DNA from 2 places in the Shewanella sp. SG44-2 genome. Region 2 is predicted to be linked to the other one. Evidence: riboswitches for the same ligand, from Rfam matches in the RefSeq annotation. Region 2 holds a riboswitch; the other holds the start of a gene.
The links. Region 2 has a riboswitch for cobalamin ahead of H5181_RS15315 (TonB-dependent receptor). Riboswitches for the same ligand answer to the same signal wherever they lie in the genome.
Positions count from the first base shown of each region.

Region 1 (7,669 bases), on a different contig from region 2:
ATAACAGTTACCTTTTTATCACTATGTTGCTTGATACCTTGATTGAGATAAGCATACCCTTATTTTTACAATAGTAGGGCGATAACATCATTGTTATGTTCAACGGTCATTTGCAATGGTTGCGTTAACCGTTGCAGACAACTGCCGTGGACAATTGTTGCGTACAATGATTATCTTCTAAATGATTACCTGTTAAGATAGTATTTTAGACATATAAACGTATAGACGTCCATAGTACGCGAGTTTTTACTGCCAGAGCAAGGCTGAATTAAATGAAACAAGCCAAGATAATTTTAATGCGCCATGGAGAATGCGAAGGTGGGTCTATATTTCGCGGCCAAACCGATGTACAACTTACCGAGACAGGGATGGCCCAAATGCAGCAAGCATTTGCAGAGCTGCAATTCCCCATTAGCCATGTGTTTAGTTCACCATTGCAACGGTGCCAGCAATTCAGCCAGCCTTTAACGCAGCGATTAACATTACCGTTAATGACGATACCAGCACTGCAAGAAATTGATTTTGGTGTGTGGGATGGGCAATCGTTTGATGCAATTTACCAGCAAAACCCCGCTAAATTTGATGCCTATTGGGATAACCCATGGTCGGCTGAAAGCACGCCAGATAAAGCCGAGTCGGTGATTGATTTTGCTGCGCGAGTGGAGACCGGGCTTATGAGCGTGGTTGATGAACTGTGGCGCTCATGTCAACAGCAGCACTCTTGTTTACTGTCAATCGACGAACAACAAGGGCAAAACGTGCCGCAAACCGCTCAAGCTGTCGATTGCCCCCATGCGTTAGTGATTACTCACGGTGGGGTGATGCGCTGCTTAATGGGCTATGTGCTTAAGGTTGGCCAATCTAGCGGATTATTCGCTAACCTAGCGATCCCCTATGCTGCTATTATGGTGCTCGATGTATATTGGCCTGATGATGTTGATAAGGTTGACGGTTTTCAAGCGACTGCAATGAATAACAATACCGCTAAAGTGAGCTTTACCTTACATTGGCCGTAACATTTCATGAGCTTAACGTTACAACCCTAGTGTCATCATTTTTCGCTATAATTTGCATAATAGCGTGCGTCATAATTGTCGTAATAATCTGCGTCGAAACCATAGTGCCTTTCAAGGTATTGGGAATTGGGATAAGCCCAAACTGTACCCGCAACTGTAGATGTACCCATCGAGTATGGGGACATAAGTCAGATACCAGCTTTGAATCGCCTCAATATCCATGCCTAAGCGGGTGACTTAGGGGAGTTATTAAATAAATGTTTGTGTTAAATAATTGGACATGGCGGGCTAACTTTCATGTCTGAATCTGTATTAGATGTAAATCATCTTTTTTGGCAAGTCGATAATAAAACGATTCTGGCGGACATTCATTTCAGTTTGCCTAAAGGTCAAATGCTAGGGTTAATAGGCCCAAATGGTGCAGGAAAGTCGAGCCTGTTGCGCTGCTTGTATCGTTATATTGTGCCAACCAGTGGCGATATTGAGATATTTTCTAAACCCATCGGTGAATATTCTTCTAAGTTGTTAGCGCAGAATATTGCTGTGGTGCAACAAGATACCCCGCATTATTTTGACATGACTACCGAGCAGTTAGTGGCGATGGGGCTTACTCCGCATAAAGGCTTGTTTGACTCAAACACTGCCCAAGACCGTGAACGTGTGGTAAGTGCCTTAACCAAAGTTGGATTGCAGCAAAAAGCCCAACAACAGTATGAACTGTTATCTGGTGGTGAAAAACAACGCGCCCTTATTGCCCGCGCCATTGTGCAACAGCCGCATATTCTAATTTTAGATGAACCGACTAACCACTTAGATATTCGTTATCAAATTCAAATCCTTGAACTGGTTAAATCATTAGGCATTAGTGTTATTGCTTCTATACACGATCTGAATTTAGCCAGTGCAATGTGCGATAAATTACTGCTACTTGATCAAGGGCGTTTAATTGCTAAAGGTACCCCAACAGAAGTGCTAACCGAACGGCAAATTAGTGAGGTGTTTGGTGTGTGCTGCGACATTAATCTTCACCCACAACACGGTAAGCCGCTGATTAGTTATTTTTATGGTTACCAACCTAGCCAGAAAGGATGCCCCGATCATGATTGATGCATCGCAACGTCGCTACTATGTTTGTTTCAGTCTGTTGGTATTGGCTACGCTGCTTACCCCGATATTTGCCGCCAGTTTTGGGGCGGCCAACATTCATCTTAATGACGTATTAATGATATTTAATACCTTATTAGGCGGCGACATGCCGAGTGCGATTGATGGCCGTGAACATGCGGTTACGATAACCCAACGTATTGTGCTTGAATTACGCTTACCGCGAATTTTGTTGGCCTTTGTGGCTGGCGCAGGGTTATCTATAGCCGGCAGTGTTTTACAAACTGTGACCCGCAATCCGTTAGCCGACCCGTATTTATTTGGCATTAGCTCCGGGGCGTCATTTGGTGCGGTGTTAGTGGTGTCGTTATTCAGCCAGACCGGTTTATTTGCCGAGATGTTTTCTGGAGTATTGACCATAGCGCCAAGCTTTACCGCACAACCTTGGTGGTCTTGGTCGACATTAAGTATACCGATAGGAGCATTCATCGGCGCCAGTTTATCAGTGCTGGTGGTATTTATGTTATCGGGATCTGGTCGAAGTAGCCAGGTTGAACGTATGTTGCTGTCTGGTGTGGCAACGTCGTTTCTATTTGGGGCATTGACCAGCTTGCTGTTGTATTTTTCGACTCCACAGGCTGCGGCGTCAGTATTGTTTTGGAGCTTAGGCAGTTTTGCTAAAGCCAGTTGGTCTAATTTACTCTTACCCAGTGTGACGGTAGGGGTTAGTTTATTGGTTATGTTGGCGTTCAGGCGGCAAATTATGGCGCTGCAAGCGGGTGATGAAACGGCTCATACATTAGGCATTAATGTCGCAAAATTGCGCTTAAGTATGTTGTTACTGTGTTCGCTTATTACGGCAATGTTGGTGGCAACTTGTGGTGGCATTGGTTTTGTTGGTTTGATGATCCCGCATACGGTTAGGCTATTATTTTCCGGACGTCAGCCGATGATCTTAACCGCGATGTTGGGTGGCTTATTTATGGTGTGGATTGACGTGATAGCACGATGCATTTTATTTAACCAAGAATTGCCTGTCGGCATTATTACTGCTGCATTGGGCAGCGTATTTTTCTTGTTTATTTTGCGTCAACGCCGTTAAACGCTAAGCCTTTTGATAAGTACTTCTCTAATCACTTTAATAAGCGTTTAGAGAGGTACTTTTATAAGAATTGGATGAGTGCTGCAATACATCATATTGAATTTATCTGCCCAAATTGCTGGAGTTTTCATGTTTGTCATAGAAGCTGTTAAGTCAGATGTTGATGCCAATATTCAACATAAGATTAATCAAAAAACCAAACCATTAGGGGCGTTAGGGCAACTAGAATCTTTGGCATTAAAAATTGCTCGGGTGCAGTACCGCGGCGATAAACAGTCGTTAAGCACACCGCTGCAAATCACTAAGCCAACGATGTTAGTGTTTGCTGCTGACCATGGTATTGCCGCTTACGGCGTGTCGATTGCGCCAAGCGAAGTGACCACTCAAATGGTGCATAATTTTGTCCAAGGCGGCGCGGCAATTAATGTGTTTTGTCGCCAAGTTGGGTTTGAGCTCGAAATTATCGATTGCGGAATATTACAACCGCTTACAGGCCAAGCAAATGTTATCGACCAACGCTTAGGCGCAGGGACTAAAGCAATGCATTTAGCGGCGGCTATGCCACTTGAAAAAGTCGCCCAAGGTTTTGAATTTGCTCGACAGTTGATTGCTCGCCATGTTGATGCTGGGTGTAATTTAATTGCTTTAGGTGAAATGGGTATCGGCAATACTTCTGCTGCGACTGCGGTAATGTCAGCTATGCTCAATATTGATGTTGAGCAATGTGTTGGTCGAGGCACGGGAATAGATGATGCTACCTTGGTGATCAAAACAAAACTTATTAACCAAGCACTTGATTTACATCAACATGAGTTAGTTTCTCCTGAAGCAATTTTGGCTCACGTTGGCGGTTTTGAAATAGTGCAAATGACCGGGGCGATACTGGCGGCAGCGGAACAAAAAATATTAGTGGTGATTGATGGTTTTATCGCTACTGCTGCAGCATTAGTTGCGGTAAAATTATCTCCACAATCAAGAGACTATTTAGTTTTTGCTCATGAGTCGCAAGAGCAAGGACATAAGCTTCTGTTACAACAGCTACAAGCAACACCATTGTTGTCGCTGGGATTAAGACTTGGAGAAGGCACTGGCGCTGCGTTGGCGTTACCGTTAATTCAAGCAGCGGTGAATTTTTACAATCAAATGGCCAGTTTCGATGATGCTGGCGTTAATAATGTGGTTTAAGGGAACAACATGTCTGGCGAGATAAAATGGTTGCGGCAGTTAAATTTATTTTTTGTGGCGATGAGTTTTTTTACTCGGATCCCCGTTCCATCGTGGGTGGTGATTGATAGCGATAAGCTCAACAAAGCTAGCCGTTATTTTGGTTTAGTGGGCTTACTCATTGGCTTAATTTGTGCGTTGGTATTTTGGCTTGCACAGCTGATTTTACCGGCAAGCATTGCCATTTTATTAGCCATGGTGGCGGGTGTATTAGTGACCGGCGCCTTCCATGAAGACGGCTTAGCCGATACCGCAGATGGTTTTGGTGGTGGTTGGACGGTAGAAGACAAGCTGCGTATCATGAAAGATTCGCGTTTGGGCAGTTATGGTGCCTTGTCGTTGGGATTAGTGTTATTGCTAAAATGGCAATTGCTAGTTGAGCTGGCTTTATATAGCCCAATGGCGGCGGTAAGTGCGCTTGTAGCAGGCCATACACTCAGCCGCGTTGTGGCATCAAGCTTGATTTTTAGTGAGCAATACGTCCGAGATGACGACACCAGCAAGTCAAAGCCGATTGCCCAAGATCAGCAATTAAATGATTTATTTATTTTAATCGCCAGCGGTATTTTTGTGTTGTTATGGCTTAACGGTGTCGCGGCATTTGTGCTGTTTATTACCTTGTGGCTAGTACGCATTTTGTTAGGTGGCTTTTTCCGCAAACAAATTGGTGGCTACACCGGTGACACACTAGGCGCTGCGCAGCAAATCAGCGAAGTGTGTTGTTACTTAGTTATTTTAGCGGTTGGATTAAGCTAATGATTCATTTGGTGTTAGGCGGTGCGCGTAGCGGTAAAAGTCGATATGCAGAGCAATGTGTGGCGGAATACGCTGCTATTGGTTATTCATGTGTTTACTTAGCCACAGCCACAGCGTTAGACCATGAAATGTCTGCGCGCATTAATCGACACCAACAAGACCGTATGTCCAGCGCCCATAGCTGGACATTGCACGAGCAAGCTTATGACGTTGGCCAAACATTGGTGGCGATAGATAAACCACAACAAGTCATATTGCTCGATTGCCTGACGTTATTATTAACCAATCATTTATTGTTAAATGACGGCGCCTCGTGGGCCACGCAAAAGTCATTACTCATCGACAGTTTGTCTGCTTTGCAAAGCGATGTGGTGTTAGTCAGTAATGAAGTGGGCTCGGGCATTGTTCCCATGGGTGAGTTAAATCGTCGTTTTGTTGATGAAGCAGGTTGGCTTAATCAAGAAATAGCCGCAATTTCTGACCAAGTCACTCTAGTAGTTGCAGGCCTGCCGTTGGCTTTAAAAGCATAATGTCATTGGTTGACGATCAATCTCCAAAAGCTCCAACATTACGTGGCGCATTAATGGTGCAAGGCACCACCTCTGATGCAGGTAAAAGTACGCTTGTAGCAGGTTTATGTCGTTTATTTTCCCGTCAAAACATTAATGTCGCGCCTTTTAAACCACAAAATATGGCGTTAAATAGTGCCGTGACTATTGATGGTGGTGAAATTGGCCGAGCCCAAGCATTGCAAGCTATTGCTTGTGGTTTAGCGCCCCATACAGATTTTAATCCGGTGTTGTTAAAGCCAAGTTCTGATACCGGTGCCCAGGTGATTATTCACGGTAAGGCGCTGACAACATTAGAAGCCAAGGCCTTTTTCGGACCCGAGAGTCATGGTTATAAAACCTTAGCGTTAGCGGCAGTGATGCAATCTTACAGGCGCTTACAGCAACAATATTCGTTAGTGGTGATTGAAGGGGCGGGTAGTCCGGCAGAAATCAATTTACGTGAAGGCGATATTGCCAATATGGGCTTTGCCGAAGTGGCCGATTGCCCAGTGATCATTATTGCCGATATTGATAAAGGCGGCGTGTTTGCCCATTTAGTTGGTACGTTGGCGTTATTAAGCTCGTCTGAGCAAGCGCGAGTAAAAGGCTTTGTGATAAATCGTTTTCGCGGTGACATCAGCTTGTTGCAGCCAGGTATTGATTGGCTTGAAGCCTATACCAACAAACCTGTATTAGGCGTATTACCTTATTTGCACGACCTACATCTAGACGCTGAAGATGCGTTAATTGATACCCCTAAAAACTCATTATCAACAGTATTATCTGCCAGCCAGCGTTTGTCTGTATTGGTGTTAGTGTACCCAAGGATCAGTAATCATACCGACTTTGACCCACTGCGTTTACACCCGCATATTGATTTTCATTATGTGAGTATGCAGACCATGGCTCAATCATCCCATTGGCCCGCAGCAGATTTAGTCATACTGCCTGGCAGTAAAAATGTCCGTGCAGATTTAGCTTTTGTGCGCGAGCAAGGTTGGGATATTGCCTTAAAAAAACATTTACGTTATGGCGGCAAAGTCGTCGGCATTTGCGGCGGTTACCAAATGCTCGGTGAATTAATTGATGATCCTTTAGGCATTGAAGACCGTGCCGGTTGCAGTGACGGATTGGGCTTATTACCGATTACTACCGTATTAACTGCCAGCAAAACCTTAACTCAAGTAAGGGGTCACTTACGCTTACAAGACCAGCAGGCAGAGTTTAGTGGTTACGAGATCCATTGTGGTGAGTCTTCACTCACTCAAAGCGACGTTATCCAGCCGCTGTCGATTGAACACTATGCCCAGCAGCCAATGGCCATCACCAAGCTTGATGGCATGGTGAGTAATGATCAACAAATTTTAGCGACCTATGTGCATGGATTATTTGATCATCCCGCTGCATGCCAACTTATTTTGCAATGGGCTGGCTTAGACAGTCGCCATACTATCGATATTAACCAAATCCGCGAGCAGCAACTAAATCGTCTTGCAGACGTATTAGAAGCGCATTTGGACATGAATACATTGAAAGGAATAATCTCATGACAACTGATAACCACGAAAATGAACAAGCTAACACTATTGATGCAAGCAAAGCTGAACGTCATAAAGCCCGCCAGCAGAAAGTCAAAGTGGGCGTAGATGCTAAAATTGCCGCCGCTCAAGATGAAAAAGGCATTTTGTTAGTATTAACCGGTAACGGTAAAGGCAAATCTACTTCAGGTTTTGGTTCAATTACCCGCGCTGTAGGCCATGGCCATAAAGCGGCAGTGGTGCAATTTATTAAAGGCACTTGGGCTTGTGGTGAGCGTAATTTACTCGAAGGTGCTGGAGTGCCATTTCATGTAATGGGCACCGGCTTTACCTGGGAAACTCAAGATAAAGAAAAAGATACCCAAGCCGCAATGGAAG
Region 1 covers NZ_JACJEU010000003.1:8,855-16,523, forward strand. Annotated here, with positions in the region: gene metH (methionine synthase) at 1-2, opposite strand, end outside; gene H5181_RS02865 (histidine phosphatase family protein) at 273-1,016, shown strand; cobalamin riboswitch at 1,102-1,235, shown strand; gene H5181_RS02870 (ABC transporter ATP-binding protein) at 1,314-2,123, shown strand; gene H5181_RS02875 (iron ABC transporter permease) at 2,116-3,222, shown strand; gene cobT (nicotinate-nucleotide--dimethylbenzimidazole phosphoribosyltransferase) at 3,352-4,407, shown strand; gene H5181_RS02885 (adenosylcobinamide-GDP ribazoletransferase) at 4,417-5,202, shown strand; gene cobU (bifunctional adenosylcobinamide kinase/adenosylcobinamide-phosphate guanylyltransferase) at 5,202-5,732, shown strand; gene H5181_RS02895 (cobyric acid synthase) at 5,732-7,303, shown strand; gene cobO (cob(I)yrinic acid a,c-diamide adenosyltransferase) at 7,300-7,669, shown strand, end outside.
Region 1: linked by a shared signal. The riboswitch ahead of H5181_RS02870 (ABC transporter ATP-binding protein) and the one ahead of H5181_RS15315 (TonB-dependent receptor) in region 2 are both predicted to bind cobalamin.

Region 2 (7,669 bases):
CGACGAAGAATTAAACTAACATTTACCGACAATGTAAATGTTATCGATAAGTGTCAATTGTTGTATGTTCAGGATAGGATATACATAATTAGAATGATTTTTAGTCAACTTATCTCTTTCTTGACCAAATAAGGATTCATTTGGATGAACAAGATTGCTGCAATTATCGGCTGCTCGGGCTGTCTGGGGATTATGTTCCTGTTCCCGAGCGGTGCATCGGCTATACCTCCTGCACTGATGACATTTGACGACGTTGATAACTCATCAGGTGCTATGGTGATGTCTGAGGATGTCCAAAAGCTCACGGCCTTATCTGCAAAATTTGGTTTTTTACCGCCATTAGATTGGAAGCTTGCATTCAGCGATAAACGTGGCGATATGACAATGGCTGAGTTTATTCCATCCAATGAATCATTAAATGATTGGTCTCGTTTAGTCTGCATGCAGGGGTTTAAAGGCTTAGCAAATGATGTTGAACCGGACCAGTTTTTAGATTCGATGGCAGCGACATATCAAGAAAATTGTGAAGGCAAAATTGTTTATCAACAGCTGGGCAGCTCTAAAGTAGACGGGCTCGAGGCTGTACATGGTTTATTAGGCTGCACCAGTATGCCTAATATTCATCATTCTTCCGCAGTGGTTGAAGCGTCTTATATCTCTCGTCCACAAGGTGAGATGGGCTATTTTACGGTGATAAGTGATGACGAGAATGTCTACCTAATCCATAAATCTATTCGTACAGCTATTTTTACCACCGAGACCGTTCCAATCACAATCGATAATTATCGTGCCTTCATGAGCCAACCCTAACGTCGACATTTATCGCTAACATTGACGACATGTTCATATATTAGCGCCGTGTTAATATAATTAGTGCCGTGTTGATAGCGTTGTTGGCCATTTCTAGTGTCACTTCCCAACATGTTGAATGCCAGACAAGTTGAATAATCTGTGAGTTAAGCTTTTGTTAGTATCAAGTTTACCTTTGAATCCGTTATAATCGCCGCGTGAATATTTTATGATGCCACTCATTCGTCAGACAGTACCAAGGTACTCAATGCTAATGCCGGCATAACAACACATATTTTTCAATCATGAGCTGAATATCAACTCATGATAATTTAATAGTCAATCTTTACGGTGCTTGCTTTGGATCGATAGACCAAAGCAGGATAATCGGGAAACCAGTGTAAATCTGGTACTGCCCCCGCAACGGTGATTGGTGAGAGTCAGGTGCGCAACAGTGTTGCGTTAATCATCTCGGCTCGCGTGCGTTTACCTTTAGTGTAACGCCAAAACCTCAGTCCGGAGACCGGCCTTAAAGGTGATTTCGATGATTTCGGTGGGCAGATCTCGAAATGTAATGTGATACCGCTAGTGACTTATTTTATAGAACTTTTCTGTACAATAGGACGAAAGTGGTGCTCTATATTGCGGCGCTACTGCCCCATTTTTCCTTTCAGGAGTTAAAGGTAAATGGGTACTAAACCAACAAAAATCGCACTGTTATTAAGTGCTGTCTTCAGTGTCGCAAGTGTTAATGCTGTTGCGATTGAATCAGTTGTTACATCCCCCTCGTCTTCGGCTATCAGCATGGATGAAACCATTGTGGTTATTGGCCGTAATGCTGCCAAGCCATTAAATATTGCAGCCAATGTTAATGTCATTGATGCTGCTGATATTCAAATGAGCGGCGCCACCAATTTAACCGATTTATTACGTGGACAATCTGGTATTCAGGTGTCGAATAATAACTCGGGCACCGTATTTTCTATGCGTGGTTTTTCTGCATCACAAGCCGCTAATAACACCTTAATTTTGGTCGATGGACGCAGACTGAATAATATCGATATTTCAGCGCCGAGTATTGAATCGATCCCGATTAACTTAGTTGAGCGTATTGAGATTTTATCGGGTAGCGCAGGGGTATTATATGGTGACCAAGCTGTTGGCGGCGTTATCAATATCATTACCAAAGCACCAACAGAAACTGGTGGTGGCTTACAGGTTAGTGGTGGCAGTTTTGATACCTATGAAGCTAAAGGTGATATTTCAGGGGCTATCAACGATGCATGGCGTTACTTTTTAGCGGCGAGCTATAACGAAAGCGATAATTACCGCGATAATAATGACAATGAAACCAGCTCTATTCTTGGTCGCTTGCAATATCAAACAGATATCGAAGACTTCTTTGTTGAAGTGAATCATTTTGATAACGATCGCCAAGCACCGGGTGCGCTAACGCTGGCGCAATATGAAGCCGATCCTCGCCAAGTAGCATCATTTTCTGAAGGTGAGTTCTCTCATGAAATAACCACAGCATTGCGCAGTGGTTATCAATATCAGCTGAATAAAATCTGGGCCTTAGGTGCAGATTTAACCTACTCAGATACATCAACCTCGAGCTTGTTATTTGGTGGCGCAGGGCGTATTGAGCGCGATCTATTGAGTTTCTCGCCTAAAGCTACTGCTAACTATCATTTAGAACATGGCGATTTAAATTTTGTTGCCGGTATTGATGTGAGTAAAGGTGAAGCAGATTTCGATACGCTCTATACGCAACGAAATAATGAACAGACACAAAAGAGCGCCTATGTGCAAGCATCGGTACCGATCACGCCGACTTTATCTTATGTCGTCGGTGGTCGTTATTCTGAAGTGACAGACGATTTATATGACCAATTACTTTATCCGAATCGTATTGAAATCGATAATGACGCCCATGCGTTGGAGTTGGGGTTAAATTATCGCCCAAGCAGTGAAAATCGTTTTTATGTCCGTGCAAATGATAACTTCCGTTTTGCTAAAGTCGATGAGCAAGCTTACACCCCGCTTGATGTACAAGGTTTGAATCCACAAACAGGTCGTTCTTACGAAGCGGGCTGGGACTTTACCACTACGACTCAGACATTAAAAATCAATGCTTATCAACTTGAGTTAGAAGATGAGATTGTTTACGAAGGCGGTCGTACTGATGGGCCTTATGGTGGTGGAGCTAACGTAAACGCCGATGAGTCTCGCCGTTTTGGTGTGAGCACTGCTTATGATGTACAGTTATCTAATGACTGGCTGCTAGGAGCTTCGTACGACTATATTGATGCTGAGTTCACTCAAGGTGAGAACGACGGTAAAGCGTTATCATGGGTAGCAAAACATTCAGGTAAAGCCTTCGTAAGCTATGATTTTGCTGATAATTGGCAAGCTTTTGTTGAAGGTGTTTACACTGGTGAGCGTTACATGGAAGGCGACAACAGCAATACCGGTGATAAGTTAGACAGTTACGTGCTAACAAACCTTGCGCTTAACTATACCTATTCAGGTTGGAATGGTAGCTTACGTGTAGATAACTTGCTTGATGAAGATTATGTTGGCACCGGTTATTACTCGGCTTATGGCAGTGGTTATTATTCTGGTACTGGTCGCTCAATTAGACTTACCGCGGGTTATCGTTTCTAGATTATCTTTTTTAGCGAATAACCTTTCGAAAGCCAGTAAACTATTACTGGCTTTCGTTTTAATATATCGTTAAATTAATGAATAAAGTGATTTATTCTAAGAAAAGGTAATTGATGAATATGACTAATCTTGAGCAACAAGTCCTTACTCAAGTTCAAGCTATTATTGGCAATGAAGAGCAAGTCATTGGTCGTCGTGGCATATTAATTCCATTAAAAAAATCTCTGATTAACGAAGCTGATATTCGAGTCGTTATCGATATCATTTCAGCGGATCCTGCTTTGGCAGCCCATTTATTGTTACGCAGTAATACCGCGCAAACAGCAGGTGTCATATCAACAAAAAGCCGTAGTGTAAAAGATGCCTTAATCCGATTGGGCCAAGTGAACATTTATCGCTACGCGTTTTCGTTTTACCTTAAAGAAAGACTTGATGAACTTTCAGAGCCTTACAAAAAACTCGTTCAAGGTTATTGGGCATTAAATGAAATCATCGCGATGGATTGCATAGAACTGTTGCGCGAAGACAATGACATTGGTGTTGGTACTAAAATCGATGCGGATGAAATGCAAACGTTAGCGTTGTTTAGTGTGTTTGGGCAGGTGATTGCGTTAACGGCTTTTGCTTATTTAAATGCAGAGTTATCTCGGCCAGTATCGTTAAAAGTATTGAAGTCACTTATTGATAAACAACAGCAGCAGTTATCGCTTGAAGCATTTGCGTCACTAGGACTAGATGAAGATTTACGCGAAGAATTTTTGATTGCACATAATTTACGTCAAACACAAAACCCTGATTCTCCAGGACTTGTGCTTCGACGCGTGCTATCTAAACGAGGCTTATTAATCAACCCGTTGTAGATTTATGCCTTCACTCGCTACCAGTTCGAGCCACTTTTGGATTAAATTTGCATTAGTGGCGTCGCGACGATAAGCCCCAAATAATGGACGTTTCAGGCCTTCCGATCCTAATTTAACCGCAGTAAGACTGAGCCCCTGACTCTCTCGGATAGACCAAGTTGGTAGGGTTGCTACGCCGTCATTACAGGCAACTCGTTGCAATAACATTGAGGTTAAATCACACTGTTTTTGCTCGCCAGGTTCAATACCAGCAGGCTCTAAAAAGTGTTTGTATATGTCTAAACGCGCTAAAGGCACGGGGTAACTAATTAAGGTTTGCTTTGCCAATTGCGCTGGCGTGACAAACGCTTGTGTCGCTAATTCGTTATCACTGGCAACAATTAATTTTACTTCAAAATCAAATAAATGCTGATAAGCGACGCTATGTCCTGGCACAGGGTCTGATGTTAGCACTATGTCTAAACTGCCTGTTTCCAATGCATTGAGTGAATCAAATAAATGACGACTCGAAATGTCAATTTGAGCTGCTGGTGCATGTTGTTTAAATTGCTCAATAACAGGCATTAACCAACGAAAACAACTGTGGCATTCAATGCCAAGCTTAAGTTGTTGGCTTTCACTCTCTAAACCGCGTTTAAGATCCGACTCGGTTGCAATCACTTTCGGTAAGATTTCTTCCGCTAAATTCAGCAGACGTGAACCTTCGTGAGTAAACGTCAATGGTTTGCTCTTACGCACAAAAATAGTTGAGTTTATCCGTGTTTCTAACTCTTTTATTTGATGAGAAAGCGCCGACTGGGTTACAAACCTTTTTTTAGCTGCACCCGCTAAACTGCCACTTTCCTTTAACGCCATCAAGGTGCGAAGGTGTCTAAGCTCTATCATTTTCTCTCCACATGAATCTTGCTCAACTAGCTGATGAAATCAATTCGATTGCTTGACAGCAGAGTAACACAATAAACTTCTAGACGTCCAGACGCCTATGCGGTTTTTCTGCATAAATAGCCATATTTTTTGCTCAACGAAAAGTAAAGCAGTATGAAAATTTCAAGTTTAGGGTTTCCCCGTATAGGACGTCTGCGTGAATTGAAGTTTATTTTAGAGCGTTATTGGCGCGGTGAAGCAACATTAACGGATTTGAAAAACGTGCCAGTGAATTAAAACCACTCATTGGCTGGCAAGAGATGCAGGTGTTGAACTACTGTCATGCGGGCGTTACGCAGTCGCTAGCGAAAGATGAATCAATGCCGTGATTACAGCTTGAGCAAGTCACTCAAGACACTATTTCATGTCAGCTTAAATTGGGTATCGACATGCTAGTTCACGGCGAAGCTGAGCGAAATGACATGGTGGAGTATTTTTGTGAATAATTAGAGGGCGTTAGGTTTACTCAATTTGGTTGGGTGAACGTTATGGTTCTCGCTGCATTAAGCCTCCGTTGACTTATGGCGATGTTTCTCGTCCAAAATCTATGGCGGTCGACTGGGCTAACGATGTGCAAAGCTTAACCAACTTACGTTAGCAGTACGTGACGAAGTGATCAATTTAGAAAAAGCAGCTATTGGCATTATTCAAATTGATTAACTTGCAGAAATCAACTGAGTTAGATTGGTTCTGCTACTCCATTTTACTGGTTATTACGCAGTGATTTTGCGGTGAACTGTACTATTGTTTACTACACTAAAACTAAAGATGTGCAGTTAACAATAGGAGCTATTATGAGTCACACTTATAAAGTCATTGAACTTGTTGGTTCATCACCAATCAGTTCAGATGAGGCTGTTAAAAATGCGATTGCAGAAGCCAATAAAAGTTTACTACATTTGCGCTGGTTTCAAGTTATCGAAACTCGTGGCCACTTAGAAGAAGGTCTTATTGCCCACTGGCAAGTAACTATTAAAGTGGGTTTTACCTTAGACTCTAATGCTTAGGACCTAGTTGTCGCTTTTCGTTTATGCGTCTCTTGGTAAACCCTTTTGTATTGATCTAATCACTCGTTGAGTTTTCCGTGAAAGCGCCGACTGTGGCGCTTTTTGTATTTGTTGCACTAATGCCCATTCAATATGTTCAAGTACCATATCATCCACTTCTTCACTGTGTTTACGTTGCTCCAATGCCTCAATAATGGCCGGATTAGCGGGAGCATTACCTAATGCAATCGCGATATTACGTAACCAACGTTTGTGACCAATTCGACGAATCGCACTACCTTCTGTTTGGTTGAGAAAATAAGTTTCAGACCAAGCAAATAAAGTCAGTAAATCGGGTTGAATAAGCGCAGTGCGAGTATGGAAATCAGTCTCTTTAGTCAGTGGTGCTTTAGCGTTTACCGGACACACTAGCTGACAGTCATCACAACCATAAATACGATTTCCTATAAGCGGGCGAAACTCTTCTGGAATAGCACCCTGTAATTCAATGGTCAAGTAAGAAATACAGCGTCTTGCATCGACAACATAGGGTTCGACAATCGCATCAGTTGGGCATGATTTTATGCAGGCTACGCAAGTGTTGCAGCCTTCTTCAATCGGGATATCTAACGGCAATGGTAAGTTAATGAGTAACTCGCCGAGGAAAAACCAACTGCCTGCATCAGGGTGTAAAATTAACGAGTGTTTGCCAGTCCAGCCTAGTCCGGCTTTGTCGGCTAATGGACGTTCCAAAATAGGTGCAGAATCCACAAATGGTCTAAAATCAGTCGCATCAAAGTCTAGTTGTTGGCAATACTGGTTGATTTTATCGCCGAGCTTTTTAAGCCGTTGTCGGATGAGTTTATGATAGTCACGTCCACCCGCATAACGAGAGATATAACCAAGATTTGGGTCAGTTAAATTACTGGCAAAGCCGGCGTCAGGTGGTAAATAGTCCATCCGAGCACAAATCACTCTAATGGCTCCTGGATGTAACTCTGCAGGTCTAGCGCGCATCATTCCGTGATTAGCCATATAACCCATCTCACCGTGATACCCCTTATCTAACCAATCTTGTAATGCTGCTTCATGTTGGCTTAAGTCGACATCAGCAACACCAATATGAGCAAAGCCAAGTTCTTTACCCCAAAGCTTGATTTGTCTATTGAGCACATCAAGTTGAGCCGCGGTCAATGGACAGGGCTCAGTTGTTAGATTGGTTCCTAGATCAGGAATAGGATTTGGAGTTAATGCTGCGGTCGTTGTTGTCATAACACTATCATTGAGTAAACACGCTAAAATTATACGCGTTTTACTCAGCTTTGACACAATTTCGACCTGCAGCTTTGGCAGAATAGAGCGCTTTGTCGGCTTTTAGTAACAATGGTGACAAGTCTTCTTCATTACTATAGCTGGCAACCCCGGCACTGACGGTTTGATGTA
Region 2 covers NZ_JACJEU010000023.1:22,840-30,508, forward strand. Annotated here, with positions in the region: gene H5181_RS15305 (DUF3622 domain-containing protein) at 1-19, shown strand, start outside; gene H5181_RS15310 (hypothetical protein) at 145-810, shown strand; cobalamin riboswitch at 1,122-1,336, shown strand; gene H5181_RS15315 (TonB-dependent receptor) at 1,477-3,456, shown strand; gene H5181_RS15320 (HDOD domain-containing protein) at 3,576-4,316, shown strand; gene H5181_RS15325 (LysR family transcriptional regulator) at 4,299-5,201, opposite strand; gene H5181_RS15330 (hypothetical protein) at 5,355-5,477, shown strand; partial or broken gene H5181_RS20800 (5-methyltetrahydropteroyltriglutamate--homocysteine S-methyltransferase) at 5,573-5,897, shown strand; gene H5181_RS15350 (dodecin) at 6,035-6,247, shown strand; gene queG (tRNA epoxyqueuosine(34) reductase QueG) at 6,269-7,498, opposite strand; gene H5181_RS15360 (GGDEF domain-containing protein) at 7,539-7,669, opposite strand, start outside.